3 regions of the Pseudomonas savastanoi genome follow, and region 1 is predicted to be linked to each of the others. Evidence: riboswitches for the same ligand, from Rfam matches in the RefSeq annotation. Region 1 holds a riboswitch; each other region holds the start of a gene.
The links. A riboswitch is a leader RNA that binds a small molecule or an ion and turns the genes downstream of it on or off. The one in region 1 is predicted to bind cobalamin.
Positions count from the first base shown of each region.

Region 2: another riboswitch for cobalamin. It lies ahead of cobO (cob(I)yrinic acid a,c-diamide adenosyltransferase); the one in region 1 lies ahead of KP808_RS14230 (CbtB domain-containing protein).
Region 3: another riboswitch for cobalamin. It lies ahead of KP808_RS14870 (ABC transporter substrate-binding protein); the one in region 1 lies ahead of KP808_RS14230 (CbtB domain-containing protein).

Region 1 is NZ_CP076652.1:3,412,417-3,417,552, reverse strand. Features, by position in the region: gene KP808_RS14250 (indolepyruvate ferredoxin oxidoreductase family protein) at 1-505, shown strand, start outside; gene cobM (precorrin-4 C(11)-methyltransferase) at 577-1,326, opposite strand; gene KP808_RS14240 (cobalamin biosynthesis protein) at 1,359-1,808, opposite strand; gene KP808_RS14235 (CbtA family protein) at 1,786-2,493, opposite strand; gene KP808_RS14230 (CbtB domain-containing protein) at 2,504-2,692, opposite strand; cobalamin riboswitch at 2,789-3,002, opposite strand; cobalamin riboswitch at 3,061-3,283, shown strand; gene cobW (cobalamin biosynthesis protein CobW) at 3,399-4,463, shown strand; gene cobN (cobaltochelatase subunit CobN) at 4,468-5,136, shown strand, end outside.
Region 2 is NZ_CP076652.1:4,330,000-4,335,135, reverse strand. Features, by position in the region: gene KP808_RS18330 (C40 family peptidase) at 1-247, shown strand, start outside; gene KP808_RS18325 (C40 family peptidase) at 338-883, shown strand; gene KP808_RS18320 (PQQ-dependent sugar dehydrogenase) at 1,892-3,220, opposite strand; cobalamin riboswitch at 3,340-3,553, shown strand; gene cobO (cob(I)yrinic acid a,c-diamide adenosyltransferase) at 3,645-4,256, shown strand; gene KP808_RS18310 (cobyrinate a,c-diamide synthase) at 4,282-5,136, shown strand, end outside.
Region 3 is NZ_CP076652.1:3,560,329-3,565,464, reverse strand. Features, by position in the region: gene KP808_RS14880 (ABC transporter ATP-binding protein) at 1-482, opposite strand, end outside; gene KP808_RS14875 (FecCD family ABC transporter permease) at 479-1,501, opposite strand; gene KP808_RS14870 (ABC transporter substrate-binding protein) at 1,498-2,511, opposite strand; cobalamin riboswitch at 2,642-2,841, opposite strand; gene KP808_RS14865 (FadR/GntR family transcriptional regulator) at 2,860-3,576, opposite strand; gene KP808_RS14860 (FadR/GntR family transcriptional regulator) at 3,685-4,419, shown strand; gene KP808_RS14855 (oligogalacturonate-specific porin KdgM family protein) at 5,093-5,136, opposite strand, start outside.

The DNA of each region.
Region 1 (5,136 bases):
ATTGCTGGCCTATAAGGACGAGTACGAAGTAGCGCGGCTGTACAGCAACGGCGAGTTCACCCGTCAGTTGGAAGCGCAGTTTGAAGGCGATTATCGACTGGAATTCCACTTGGCACCGTCATGGCTGGCAAAACGCGATCCGCACAACGGCCTGCCGCGCAAACGCAGTTTCGGCCCCTGGATGCTGCGCGCGTTCAACGTACTGGCAAAATTCAAGTTCCTCCGTGGCACAGCGCTCGATCCGTTCGGTCACAGCCTTGAGCGCAAACAGGAGAGGGATCTGATTGACGGTTACGTGCGTGACATCGAGCTGATTCTTCAGCACCTGCAAGCACAGAACCGCCATACCGCCTTGAACCTGGCACGTCTGCCGGAGCGAATTCGTGGCTATGGCTATATCAAGGAGAGCGCCATGAAAGCGGCTGCATTGCAGGCCGACATTCTGCGCAAGAGTCTGGAAAGTGGCGAAGTGGTTGCGCCGAAGTTGTATGAGGCGGCTGCCTGACGGGGAGATGCTTCGCAGCGACCGGGGCAGATCCGCTGTGTTCTGCGCCCGGAGTATCGCCTTCGCCAATATCAGCTCGGTCTGAACAGGTGTGCATGCCCGGCGCGGTACAGCGAGGACTCGCTGAAGGTGTCGTCGGCAAGCACACGTCCGACCAGAATCAATGCCGTGCGGCGAAAGCCTTTGGCCTGCACTTTGTCTTGAATATCCGCCAGTGTGCCAACTGCCCAGTCCTGATCCGGCCAACTGGCACGGTGCACCACGGCAACCGGGCAATCGGCTCCGTAATGTGGAACGAGCTCGTCGACAATCCGCTGCAGGTTGTTCACCCCCAGATGAATCGCCATGGTTGCCCGGTGGCTGGCCAGACTGGCCAGCTCCTCGCCGCTGGGCATTGAGGTCTTGTCGGCATAGCGAGTCAGAATCACGCTTTGCGAAACATCCGGCAGGGTCAGCTCGACGCCCAGCAGCGCAGCGCAGGCAGCGGTCGCGGTGACGCCGGGAATGATTTCGAATGGAATATTCAGTTCCCGCAGATGGCGGATCTGCTCGCCGATGGCGCCATACAGGCTCGGGTCGCCGGAATGCACGCGAGCAACGTCCTGGCCTTGCGCATGCGCGGCCTTTATCAGTTCAATGATCTGCTCCAGATGCAGCTCGGCGCTGTTGGTCACCTGCACGGCCTGATGACCCTCCAGCACGGCGAGCGGCACCAGTGAGCCTGCATAGATAATGACTGGGCATGTGCGAATCAGGCGTTGCCCCTTGACGGTGATCAGCTCGGGATCACCAGGGCCGGCACCGATGAAATAGACAGTCAATGAATTCTCCGGAATGGATGAGCGCGGGGAGATTATCCGCTGTGCGCAGGGCTGATTGCCAAGGCAAATGTGGCGTGGGCGCTTTTCTGCCGTTCGATCAGCAGGGTGGCGGTGCCGTCTCCCAGTTGCGCGGCCAGCGCCAGTGCCGAACCTTCGGCGACACCGTGACAGCCGGTGGTCTGGAAGACCTGCGCAGAACGATGGGTGAGGTGCAGCTCCCACGCGACCAGTTGCGCGGCGTTGAAGAACACCAGCGGCACTGCCAGTTGCCCGGCCAGTTCAAGCAGGCCCGGTTCCTGGTCTTTCAGATCGATACATGCCAGCGCAGTGACGCTGGCAATCTCCAGGTCAATCACGCGAAGGCTGTTCTCGATCAGCTCGCGCAACGTCGCTGCAGAGCAACCGCGGCGACAGCCCAGCCCGGCCACCAGTGACGAGCCGGGCTGAACGGTCGGAAAATCAGGCCTGATGCAGGTCGGCATCGTTTCTGCGGAACAGCCAGGCACTGATCAGCCCCATCGCGACCCAGAACAGCGCGTTGGTCAATAGTGAGGCAAGCATGAATTGCGATTCCAGAGCTTCGGGTGCCATGCTCTGATGGACCAGCGGCTGTGGTGCGCCGATCACGTGAGGAACGACCAGAATCGCCACGCCCAGCACTTTGAGCAGCCAGTTCTGACCAAATACCAGCAAGGCCAGCCCGGCGGCAGTCGATGCGGCCGTACCTATCCACCAGGCCTGACGCTGACTCAGTTCGGCGGCAGCAGTGCCTGGCAATTCAGGCGGCAGGCCAAGCGTTGGCGCGAGCACAAAAACCGCGAAACCGGCCAGCCCCCACCATACGCCTTGCACTGTGCGACCCGGCGCGCGCAGGGTGTAAAGCCCGGCAAGCATCAGGGCGAAGCCTACCGCGACCACCAGATTGCCGCCCGTGGTGGACAGCACACGTTGCCAGCCGTTTTCAGGTTCCCAGGCCGCTTGGTCATGCGCATGACTGTGCTCGGCATCAGCGCCGTCGGCATGCTCATGGGCCTGTTCGGCAGTTGCGTTCTCGTAGGTTTCGGCCTGCTGGATCAGTGGCACCACCCAGAAGCTTTGCAGCACGGTCAGCAGCAGGGCCGCAAGCAGGCCCGTGAACCCGGCAGTTTGTGCGATTCGCTTGAACATTGTGGAGTCCTTAATGGCAAGGAAAGGCAGCGCTGTGACGGGTATCGTGTGCGGCGTTGTGTACGGCCGCGATGTGCGAGAAACCGGCGAAGTACACCAGACAGGCACCCAGCAGCGCAGCGCTGATGGCGGCTGTCAGGCGTTGAGTGCGGGTGGAGCTGGTGGCGGCGGCGTGGCTGCTGCTGCTGATGGTCGACATGGCGATCCCTCTTGATGATTGGCAAGCGGGCCACGCGCGAAGGAACCTGCCGGCAGACGCCAGAGGTTTCAACTGCGCCCGCCCACCGCGGGTTTGTCATTGCAACGATGTCGGGCCGGTCTCCGGGCTCGCGAGGGGCTCAAACGTCGTACGTTCAAGGCCTGCAAGGTCACCTTCCCATGCCGTGGCACAGTGGATCAGACCTTCTCTCGCTTACCGTTGCGGGGGCAGCACCGGACTTGCTCGACAGCGTGAGCGCACCGGTTTCCCGTTTCACCCCGTGAGGGGCACCCGAAACAAGGCGTACAGGAGAGCATGGGCGGCGGGGGATCGTCAATCTGAACGATTGACCTGTCTGCGGTCACTGCGTAGCCTTGCCGGCTCGAGGTTCTCCATGCGTAAAGCGTTACACATGGAGCTAAGACGGGAATGCGGTACACGCCGCAGCTGCCCCCGCAACTGTAAACGGTGAGGTTCATTGCACAGCCACTGCTGCGGCGGGAAGGCGCGATGAATGCGTGTCGGAGCGGTCTTCATTGCCTGCCCCATGCCGCCGTGAGCCAGGAGACCTGCCTCGAACCGGGCTGACCAAAAAGCCTGCGAATTCTCACTACAACCGGGCGGGGTGATCCGGTGGCGATCCGATCCGTGTGCCAGGCACGCGGTTCTCGTCCTGTTTGCCCGCCGCATTGCCAAAGGGCACCTGATGAAAACACTGGCCAAGCTTCCCGTCACCATCGTCACCGGCTTCCTCGGCTCGGGCAAAACCACCCTGTTGCGGCACATGCTCGACAACGCCGAAGGGCGGCGCATCGCGGTCATCGTCAATGAATTCGGTGAGCTGGGCATCGACGGAGAAATCCTCAAGCAGTGCACCATCGGTTGCACCGAAGAAGAGGCCAACGGCCGGGTATATGAGTTGGCCAACGGCTGCCTGTGCTGCACGGTGCAGGAAGAATTCTTCCCGGTCATGCGCGAACTGGTCGCGCGTCGTGGCGATCTGGACCACATCCTGATCGAAACCTCCGGGCTGGCATTGCCCAAGCCGCTGGTTCAGGCTTTTCAGTGGCCGGAAATTCGCAACGCCTGCACGGTCGATGCGGTGATCACTGTCGTCGACAGCCCTGCGGTACTGGCCGGTACGTTTGCTGCGTTCCCGGATCAGGTCGATGCGCAGCGCAAACTCGACCCGAATCTGGACCATGAGTCGCCTCTGCACGAGCTGTTCGCTGATCAACTGGCCAGCGCCGATCTGGTGATCCTCAACAAGGCCGACATGATCGACGCCGAAGGTCTTGCAGCGGTGCGTGCCGAAGTTGCCGAAGAACTGCCGCCAGCCGTCAAGGTGATTGAAGCCAGCAGCGGTCGTCTGCCGATCAGCGTGCTGCTGGGTGTTGGCGCCGAGTCCGAGCTGCACATCGATGGTCGCAAGACCCATCATGATCATCACGACGATGACGATCATGATGACCACGATCACGATGCTTTCGATTCTATTTCCCTGAAATTGCCTCAGGCCGATGAAAAGGTGCTGCTAGACGCACTGAATCAACTGGTCGTGCAGCACGGCATTCTGCGCGTGAAAGGCTTCGCGGCCATTCCCGGCAAGCCGATGCGCCTGCTGATCCAGGGTGTGGGTACGCGTTTTGACAAGCACTTCGACCGCGCCTGGCGCGCCGACGAAGAGCGCGCCACGCATCTGGTGCTGATTGGTCAGGAGCTGGATGCCGTGGCCCTGCAAGCGCAGCTCAACGCTGCAGTTGTCGGCTGACCCCATGCATTTACTGAGAACCCAGCCCGGCGGTTTCGTACCCGACGACAGCATTGCCGATCTGGGCCAGACCCCGGCCGAGCTGGTGATTCTCTGTAGCGGAGACTCCAGCCTGGCGCTGCTGGCCGAAGCTGCCCGGCAGCTCCCTGACGACTACCCGAGCCTGCGTCTGGCCAACCCGATGCAGGTACAGAATCACGCCTCTGTCGACTTGTATGTCGATGAGGTGCTGCGCCACGCCAAAGTCATTCTGATTTCCCTGCACGGTGGCATCGGTTACTGGCGTTACGGCGTCGAGCGGCTGATGGAGCTGGCGGCGCGCGGGGTTCAGGTCATTCTGGTGCCTGGTGATGACCGCCCTGATCCTGAACTGAGCGACCTGAGCACGGTGCCTGCCGCAGAACGCGACCGGCTATGGCAGTTTCTGCGTCAGGGCGGCTTGCAGAATGCGCTGGAAATGTATCGTTGCATGGCCAGTCGCTGGCTGGACCGGGACTATTCCTGGACCGAGCCCCAACCGTTGCCACGCACAGCCATTTACCACCCTCGACTGGCAAGTGCGCAGCTCACCGATTGGCAAGCCGACTGGGTTGCAGGACAGCCCGTCGTGGCGCTGCTGTTCTACCGCTCGCACTTGCAGGCCGCCAATACCGGTTTTATCGACGAGTTCTGT
Region 2 (5,136 bases), 920 kb from region 1:
TGGTCGCGTAAGCCATGCAGCGATCTACGCCGGTAATCAGCAGTTCATTCACTCCAGCAGCCGTCGCAGTGGCGGTGTACGCATCGACAGCCTCGATGACGCCTACTGGAGCAAGACGTTTATCGAGGCCAAGCGTCCTCTGGCAATGGCGCCAGGTACGGTCGCGGTAAAGTCGACGCCTGATGCCGCGCAGACAACAGCGATGACTTCGACTACAGTCAAGACCGCGCCAAAGCGGCGTAAATAAAATAGAACGCGCAGAACAAGACCTTCGGGTCTTTCTGCGTTTTTGAGCTTCTCGGCAGCGTAAGCCGCATCCGGATAGGTTGTTGTGGTTATGTCGATTGCGTTGCGCCTGATAGTCATCTCTGTTGCTGCGTTGCTGGGTGCTTGCGCCAGCGCGCCGCCACCGCCCAAAGCACCCCGGATCGTTCAGCGTCCGGTGGTCACTGCTCCCCCTCAGATTCTTTCTCCGGCTGCCGAAGACGTGCTGTTTCGTGCGTTGGGGCTGGTTGGCACGCCTTATCGCTGGGGTGGCAACACGCCTGACTCCGGTTTTGATTGCAGCGGTCTTATAGGTTATGTCTATCGCGATGCAGCGGGCATTTCCCTGCCGCGTTCCACGCGCGAGATGATCGTGATGGGCGTGCCGAATATCCGTCGCGAGCAATTGCAATCAGGGGATCTGGTGTTCTTCGCCACCTCGGGCGGCTCGCAGGTGTCCCACGCGGGCATCTACGTCGGCGAAGGCCGCTTCGTGCATGCCCCGGCCAGCGGCGGCACGGTCAAGCTCGACAGCCTCGACAAGCCTTACTGGCAAAAAGCCTACCTCAACGCCAAGCGCGTCATTCAACCAGCAAATCTGGCGCAGATTCGGCCGTAGCGCTTCGCCTGCCAGCGGTCTGCCTGGAACCTGCAGCACAAAACCTATCGTGCGGCGCTCCGCGTCGCATGCCGTTCCGGACGTGCGGAACGATCATCGCGCCTATCGTGCGACGCAGAGCGTCGAGAACTGCATTCCCACGCTGGAGCGTAGGGAACGATCATCTCAACTGCCGTACGGCGCTCTGCGTCGACATGCCGTTCCGGACGTGCGGAACGATCATCGCAATTATCGTGCGACGCTCCGCGTCGCATGCCGTTCCGGACGCTCCGCGTCCTCTTGCGACGCAGAGCGTCGAGAACTGCATTCCCACGCTGGAGCGTAGGGAACGATCATCTCAACTAACGTACGACCCTCTGCGTCGACATATCGATCCGGACGTGCGGCACGATCATCGCAATTATCGTGCGGCGCTCCGCGTCGCATGCCGTTCCGGACGCTCTGCGTCCTCTTGCGACGCAGAGCGTCGAGAACTGCATTCCCACGCTGGAGCGTAGGGAACGATCATCTCAACTAACGTACGACCCTCTGCGTCGCATGCCGTTCCGGACGTGCGGCACGATCATCGCGCCTATCGTGCGACGCTCTGCGTCGCATGCCTTTCCGGACGCTCTGCGTCCTCTTGCGACGCAGAGCGTCGAGAACTGCATTCCCACGCTGGAGCGTAGGGAACGATAATCTCAACTACCGTAAGGCGCTCCGCGTCGACATGCCGTTCCGGACGTGCGGCACGATCATCGCAATTATCGTGCGACGCTCCGCGTCGCATGCCGTTCCGGACGCTCTGCGTCCTCTTGCGACGCGGAGCGTCGAGAACTGCATTCCCACGCTGGAGCGTAGGGAACGATAATCTCAACTACCGTACGGCGCTCTGCGTCGCATGCCGTTCCGGACGCTCCGCGTCCTCTTGCGACGCGGAGCGTCGAGAACTGCATTACCACGCTGGAGCGTGCGGAACGATAACTCAACTAACGTCCGACGATCCGCGTCAAACCTCTACGCTCGGCGTTATTGAGCTGCCTTGGCCGAGGTCACGCGCCAGATCTTGTTGCCGACATCATCTGCCACCAGCAAGCCGCCGCGCTGATCATTGACCACGCCAACCGGGCGGCCCATGGCTTTTTCGTCTTTGTTGAGGAAACCGGTCAGCACATCGACCGGAGCGCCGTTGGGCTTGCCGCCGCTGAAGGGCACGAACACCACTTTATAGCCGCTGTGCGGTTTGCGGTTCCATGAGCCGTGCTGGCCAATGAACAGACCTTCGTTGAACGGTGCCGCCAGTGTCTTGCCATCGGCGAATACCAGGCCCAGCGAGGCCGTGTGCGGGCCGACTGCGTAATCCGGTGCGATGGCCTTGGCGACCAGTGCCGGGTTCTGCGGTTTGACGCGCTCGTCGACATGCTGGCCGTAGTAGCTGTAGGGCCAGCCGTAGAAAGCGCCATCCTGCACCGAGGTCACGTAGTCAGGCACCAGGTCGCTGCCGATTTCGTCACGCTCGTTGACCGCTGTCCACAGCTTGCCGGTTTTGGGCTCCCAGTCCATGCCGTTGGGGTTGCGAAGGCCGGAGGCGAAAATGCGGTGATTGCCGGTGGCAGCGTCCACTTCCCAGATGGCTGCACGACCTTCTTCCTTGTCCATGCCGTTCTCGGCCACGTTGCTGTTGGAGCCCACTGTGACGTACAGCTTGCTGCCATCCTTGCTGGCGATGACGTTTTTGGTCCAGTGATGGTTGAGCGTGCCGCCCGGCAGGTCGACCACTTTGGTCGGCTGCGCGCTGATCGAGGTCTGACCCGCTTCATACGGGAAGCTGATCAGGCGGTCGGTGTCGGCGACATACAGCTTGTTGCCCACTAGGGTCATGCCAAACGGCGAATTGAGGTTTTGCAGGAACACGGTGCGGGTCTCCGCGACGCCGTCCTTGTCCACGTCACGCAGCAGAGTAATGCGGTTGGCGCTTGGCACGCCCGCACCGGCGCGGCCCATGACTTTTTCCATTACCCAGCCACGAATACCCTTGGAATCATCCGGTTTGGCCGGCGAATTGGTTTCCGCCACCAGCACGTCGCCATTGGGCAATACATACAGCCAGCGCGGGTGGTCCAGGTTTTCGGCGAACGCTGCCACCTGTGTGCCCGGCGCGGCGACCGGTTTTGCGCCTTTTTCCCAACCTACGGCGGGGGCGATGTTGACGGTCGGGATCAGCGTCTTGTTGGGCTCCGGCAGTTTGGGCGAGGGGCCTGTTCCATCCGAGACTTGCAGGGTCGAAGACTCGCCGCAGGCAGCAAGGCCACCGGCAACCAGAAGCAACACTGCGTAGTGGGGTCTGAGTCTGAACATGGTGAATCTCCATAAACAAGGGCGTGGTCCGATAATTGATAGAGGCACTGCGAACCGTCTGGGTTCAATCACGTTTCACAGCGTCGGTGTCGATTGACGCTCCCAGCCCAACCCTCTACCCTTCGCGGTTTGTTTCAGGTGCTCTGCAATCCTTGATTGGCAGGGTGAAACAGGGAAGCCGGTGTGGATCAATCGATCCGATCCCGGCGCTGCCCCCGCAACGGTAAATGAGTCAAGGCTGTGCCTGACGCCACTGTGTTTCGACATGGGAAGGCGCGCAGCCGGGGTAACCCGCTCATGAGCCCGGAGACCGGCCTGAACCACTCAATGGCATCACGGAGGGTGATGCTCTGTGCAGGGCGTTGCCGTGCTGTCCAGTGCTGTCCTTCCGTCTGTTGTCGACTGCCACGAGCGGAGAACCCGGATGAACGAATCCCCCGAACGCGACGAACGCCATCTGGCGCGCATGCTGCGCAAGAAAGCCGTGATGGACGAGCGCATTGCCAGCTCACCCAACGAGTGCGGCCTGCTGCTGGTCTTGACCGGCAACGGCAAAGGCAAGAGCAGCTCGGCATTCGGCATGCTTGCCAGGGCCATGGGCCACGACATGCAGTGCGGCGTGGTGCAGTTCATCAAGGGCCGCAACAGCACTGGCGAAGAAATGTTTTTCCGCCGTTTCCCCGAGCAGGTGCGCTATCACGTGATGGGCGAGGGCTTCACCTGGGAAACCCAGGATCGCCAGCGTGACATTGCCGCTGCCGAAGCCGCCTGGGCCGTGTCTCGGGAAATGCTTCGCGACCCGGCCATTGGTCTGGTGGTGCTCGACGAACTGAACATTGCCCTCAAGCATGGCTACCTCGACCTTGAACAGGTGCTGAGTGATCTGCAGGCCCGCCCGCCGATGCAGCATGTGCTGGTGACCGGCCGCGGAGCCAAACCCGAATTGATCGACCTGGCTGATACGGTTTCCGATATCGGCGTGGTCAAGCATGCGTTTCAGGCCGGTATCCGGGCGCAGAAAGGTATCGAGCTTTGAACCCTTCATCATTGAGCGCACTGCAATGAGAGCTCCGCGCGATTGCCCGGCGGTTTTGATCGCCGCGCCTGCCTCCGGGCAAGGCAAGACCACCGTCACCGCGGCACTGGCACGTTTGCACCGCAATCAGGGCCGCAAGGTTCGGGTGTTCAAGTGCGGGCCGGATTTTCTCGACCCGATGATTCTCGAGCGGGCCAGCGGCGCACCGGTCTACCAGCTGGACATGTGGATGGTCGGTGCCGACGAAAGCCGTCGCCTGTTGTGGGAAGCCGCAGATGAGGCAGACCTGATCCTGATCGAAGGGGTCATGGGGCTGTTCGACGGTACACCGTCCAGCGCCGACCTGGCCCGCCACTTTGGCGTACCGGTGTTGGGGGTGATCGACGGCACGGCGATGGCGCAGACGTTTGGCGCGCTGGCGCTCGGGCTGGCGCGTTATCAGCCGGATCTGCCGTTTGCCGGCGTGCTGGCCAATCGAGTTGGCACGGTACGCCACGCGCAGTTGCTGGAGAACAGCCTGACCGAAGGCCTGCGCTGGTATGGCGCACTGTCCCGGGAAGTCGGTTTCGAATTGCCCAGCCGCCATCTGGGGCTGGTCCAGGCCAGTGAGCTCAACGATCTGGACGTGCGGCTGGACATGGCTGCCGCCGCGCTGGCCAGCACCTGCGAAGTGGCCTTGCCGCCAGCCATAACCTTCACCGCGCCTGACCCGGTTCAGGTCGAGCCGTTGCTCCGCGGTGTGCGCATCGCCATTGCCCGCGACGAGGCCTTTGCCTTTCTGTACGGCGCAAGCCTGGAACTGCTGCGAAACATGGGCGCAGAGCTGAGTTTCTTTTCGCCGATTCATGACCGCGAGCTTCCCGACGCCGACAGCCTGTAC
Region 3 (5,136 bases), 150 kb from region 1:
CTGGCGATGTGCACGCGCTGCCGCTCGCCACCGGACAGGGTGTGCCAGGCACGTTTCTGCATATGCAGCATGTCCACATCCTGCAACGCCTGGCGAACGATTGCGTCATCGTTGGTACTCCACGGCTCGAGTGCCGACAGCCAGGGCGTGCGGCCCAGCTCGACGGCATCCAGAACCGTCACGGCATCGCTGGTTTCCGCTTGTTGTTCGACCACCGCCAGCAGGCGCGCTACGTCTCTGCGGCTCATTGTCTCAAGTGGTTGCCCGCCCAGTCTGACCGTACCGCAGACTGGTTTCTGAATACCGGCCAATAGTTTCAGCAGGGTGGATTTTCCTGAACCGTTAGGGCCGACCACGGCCAGTGTCTCGCCGGCTGCGATGCTCAAGTCGACGTCGCGCAGCAGCGCAGTGCCACGCACCGAATAACCCAGCCCCGTGCAGCCCAGCACCGGTGCGTTGGCCAGATGAGGAAAGGCGTTCATCGCGTGCTATTGCCCCGGATAAGAATCAAAGCGAAGACCGGTGCGCCGATCAGCGCGGTAATGACGCCAATCGGCAGCGCCTGACCCTTGATCAGTGTGCGCGAGAGGATGTCGGCAGCGATCAGGAACAGTGCGCCGCTCAATGCACTCAACGGCACCAGCCGTGCATGGCGCACACCGACCAGCATACGCACCGCGTGCGGGATCACCAGCCCGACAAAACCGATGGAGCCGACGATTGACACCATCACTGCGGTGACCAGGGCTGCGGTCGCGATCAGGATGATCTGCACGCGCCGCACGGCAATCCCCAGTGACGCCGCCGAGTCGCTGCCGAAGGTGAACGCGTCCAGCGCTCGCCGGTGCCAGAGGCACACCAGCAGACCGACCAGCACCGTCGGCACTGCCAGCCATACCGAGTGCCAGCGTACGCCGCTGAGGTTGCCCAGCAGCCAGAACATGATGCCGCGTGCCTGTTCGGAGCTGGCGGATTTGGTGATCAGAAACGAGGTCAGGGCATTGAACAGCTGTGAACCGGCGATCCCGGCCAGAATGATCTGTCCGGCTGCTGTGGTGCCTCGCGACGAATGCGCCAGCAGGGCGACCAGCGAAAACGCCGCCACGGCCCCGGCAAAAGCGCCTGCCGACATCGAAATAGCCCCCGCACCAAAGCCCAGAATGGCGACCAGCACCGCGCCGGTCGAGGCCCCGGCGGAAATTCCCAGCAGATACGGGTCTGCCAGCGGGTTGCGCAACAAGGATTGCAACACCACGCCACAGATCGCCAGCCCGGCCCCGCAGGCTGCCGCAACAATCGCGCGGGTCAGCCGGTAGTTCCAGACAATGCCTTCGTCGATAGGGTCGAGCACATAGCCGGCAGCCCAGAGTTTGTTGGCCAGCACCTGAAAAACCACCTTCAGGCTGATCGAGGTTTCGCCAATTGCTGCGCCGACCATGATCGCCAGCACCAGCACTGCCGAGACCCAGAGCACATGGCCCAGCGCTACCTGTAATCTCATTGTGCAGCGTTGAAACGGTTGGCGGCGTCAGCCAGTTCCTCGAACCCGGTAAACAGGCGCAGACCAGCCTGCATGCCTTCGGCGTCGATGATCACGATTCGGTCATGCTTGACTGCGTCCATGTTGCGCGTCACCGGGTCGCTCTTGAGGAATTCGATCTTTTTCAGGTAGTCGTCGGCCGGGAAGCGGCGGCGATCCATGCGTGCAATCACCAGAATGCTTGGATTGGCCTTGGCAATGGTCTCCCAGCCCACTGTCGGCCATTCTTCGTCGGACTTGACGATATTGCGCATGCCCAGGCTGTTGAGCATGAAGTCCGGGATGCCTTTGCGGCCTGCCACGAACGGGTCGCTGGCGAGATCGGAACTGGAAAACCAGAACAGCGCCGAGACGTCGTTCGCCTTGTTCTGTTTGACGTTGGCAATCGCGGCGCTCAAGCGGGCCTTGAGGTCGGCAACCAGCGTGTCACCGCGGTCCTGTACATCGAAAATCTGCGCCAGTTGCTCGATGCTCTTGTAGATGGTCTCGATGCGGAACGGCTCCAGGCGTGTGCCGTCGGCACCGACCAGATTATCTTTGCCTTCGCAATCGGACGGCAGAATGTAAGTGGGTATTTTCAGGTCATGGAACTGCTCGCGTGTGCCGACCACGCCCTGTTTGCCGACCATCCACTCCAGCTGCACCGCCACCAGTTCCGGACGTTTGCCAATCACCGCTTCAAAGCTTGGGTCGTTGTCGGCCAGACGTTCTACCTTATCGTTCTGCGCCTTGAAGCGTGGCAAAACGTTGTTGAACCACAGCGACGTGCCCACCAGCCGGTCGCCCAGGCCCAGTTCGTAGAGCATTTCAGTGCCGGCCTGACCAATGGTCACTGCCTTGGTCGGTGCATGCGCGAACGTCAGGGTCGAACCACAGTTTTCAAGCGTCAGCGGATACTGAGTGGGGGCGGCGAGGGTCAGGGTGGACAGCGTCAGGCTGGCGGCAAGTACGGCAAGGCGGGGCAGCGACATGAAATGCGGTCTCCGTTGGAGCAGGTGCCAAGGCGCAATGCACATCAGGAAACACATCCCCGGCAAATGACCGGGCACGACGGAAAATGCCGCCGCGTGCGGATGTCCTTCCCGGACACCCCGCCGGTTAGTGGGTTGAAGCAGGTCGGCAGGTCTCCTGACTGGCATGTCATCGCCGGGCTCCGGCCTTCCCGGAGCTGAATCCAGTGGCAGTCATGGAGCAGGCTCGATGCCTACAGTTGCGGGGGCAGTTTCGTTTTGGCCTTGTGCAGACAAAGCGTGCGAATTCCCTGTTAGTTCCTCTCGGAAACCGACGGGCGGCATGGTAAACGATAAGCGTTTTAGTGGCTAATCCTTTGCGCGCAGGCGCAGCAGACTGTTGATCAGATGCAGGCGCATCGCGGCTCGGGCGGCATCCCGATCCTGATGGACAATGGCGTCGAAGATGGTCTCCTGTTCGCGTTGCTGGATGCCCGGATCATCCTCTGCGTACAACGATGCGATATTGCCGAAGCCGCTGCGGGTACGAGGCAGGATGCTGCTGCCGAGCTGGCTCATCACGTCGGTAAAGAAGCTGTTGGCGGTGCACAGTGATATCTGCCGGTGAAACTCGAAGTCGGCCTTCATGGTGTCGTGTCCCAGGCGCGCGCAGCGATGCAGCTCATCGAGTGCCTGACGGATGGCATCCAGTTGCTCGGGCGTGCGGCGTTGAGCCGCCAGCGCGGCAGATTCCGGCTCGATGCTCAGGCGCAGCTCGATGATGGATACCGCGTCGCCGGGTGTGCCGATTGGCGGTTCAACCTGCTGGAAATTCCCTGGCTGCGCTGCATCGACCACGAAGGTGCCGATGCCATGCCGGGTTTCGACCAGACCTTCGGCTTGCAGACGCGACATCGCTTCACGAACCACGGTGCGGCTGACCCCGGTTTCACGGATGATCACCTGTTCGGTAGGAAGCTTTTCACCGCTCTGGATCTCGCCTTCGCGAATTCTGCGCGAAAACTCAGCGACCAGTTGCTGAGTCAGGCTGGAGCGACGGCCTTTTGATGTGGAAGGTTGTTCCATGGCGGGTGATCGGGTCCGTGTCGGGTGGCTGAGTATAACCGTACTCAAGGCGTGTTTTGTGTGGGGATCGCAGCCTATACTCGCGTATCGGACAGAACTGAGGCTGCAATGTCGGACAACGCGCTTTCCTCGCAAAAGAACCATCGACGCCTGGCAGAAACCCTGGTCGACCGCTTCGCCCAGCGCATGCGTGACGGTGTGCTGGTGCGCGGCGAGAAACTGCCTTCCGAGATCCACATCATGGAAGCCGAGGGTGTCAGCCGCACGGTGGTGCGCGATGCGCTGTCGCGGATGCAGGCCGCGGGGCTGGTGGAAACCCGGCATGGCGTCGGTACCTTTGTTCTCGACATGCCACCGCCTGAAGGTTTTTCGGTAGGGCCTGCGACCATCGCCACCTTGTCCGATGTGCTGAATCTGCTGGAGTTTCGCTTGAGCCTGGAAGTCGAGGCAGCAGGGCTGGCTGCGCAACGACGCAGCCCTGAGGCGTTGCTTGAGCTCAAGCGGGCGTTCGATGCGCTGCTCGAAGGTCCGCAGAAATCCGGAACCACCATCAATGCCGATTTTCAATTTCACCTCAAGATCGCCAAGGCGTCAGGCAATGCGTACCTGATCGATATCATGAAACATCTGGGCACCAAGCTGATTCCCCGCACGCGGATGAACTCGGCCTACACAGGGCAGAGCGATCGCAACGCCTACCTGGCCGGAATCAACACCGAACACCGGCAAATCTACAACGCCATCGCCGAAGGCAACGTCGACGCAGCGCGCTCGGCGATGTACCTGCACCTCAACGGCAGCCGCATGCGCCTGCGCCGCACTCAGGCGCTGTACAGCGACTGAGCGATTCAGGACCGGACGCGGAGTTTCTGCCAGACACCTATCGTTCCTCATGCTCCAGTGTGGTGATGCCTTGAGTGACGCTCCGCGGCACAAATCTGCGCCGCACCGCATGCTCTAAAGAGGACGCATAGCGTCCAGAACGGCATGCGACGCGGAGCGTCGCACGATAATCTGCGGAGTTTCTGCCAGACACCTCTCGTTCCTTACGCTCCAGCGTAGGAATGCCTTGGGTGACGCTCCGCGTCACAAATCTGCGCCGCACCGCATGCTCTAAAGAGGACGCAGAGCGTCCAGAACGGCATGCGACGCGGAGCGTCGCACGATAATCCGCGGAGTTTCTGCCAGACACCTCTCGTTCCTTACGCTCCAGCGTAGGAATGCCTTGGGTGACGCTCCGCGTCACAAATCTGCGTCGCACCGCATGCTCTAAAGAGGACGCAGAGCGTCCAGAGCTGCATGTCGACGCGGAGCGTCGCACGATAATCCGCGGAGTTTCTGCCAGACACCTCTCGTTCCTTACGCTCCAGCGTAGGAATGCCTTGGGTGACGCTCCGCGTCACAAATCTGCGCCGCACCCATGCTCTAAAGAGGACGCAGAGCGTCCAGAACGGCATGCGACGCGGAGCGTCTCACGATGGTGAGATTATCGCTCCTCATGCTCCAGTGGGATGCGCTACAGGAAGTTGTACTGCACGCCCACGCGCAATCTCAGCTGGC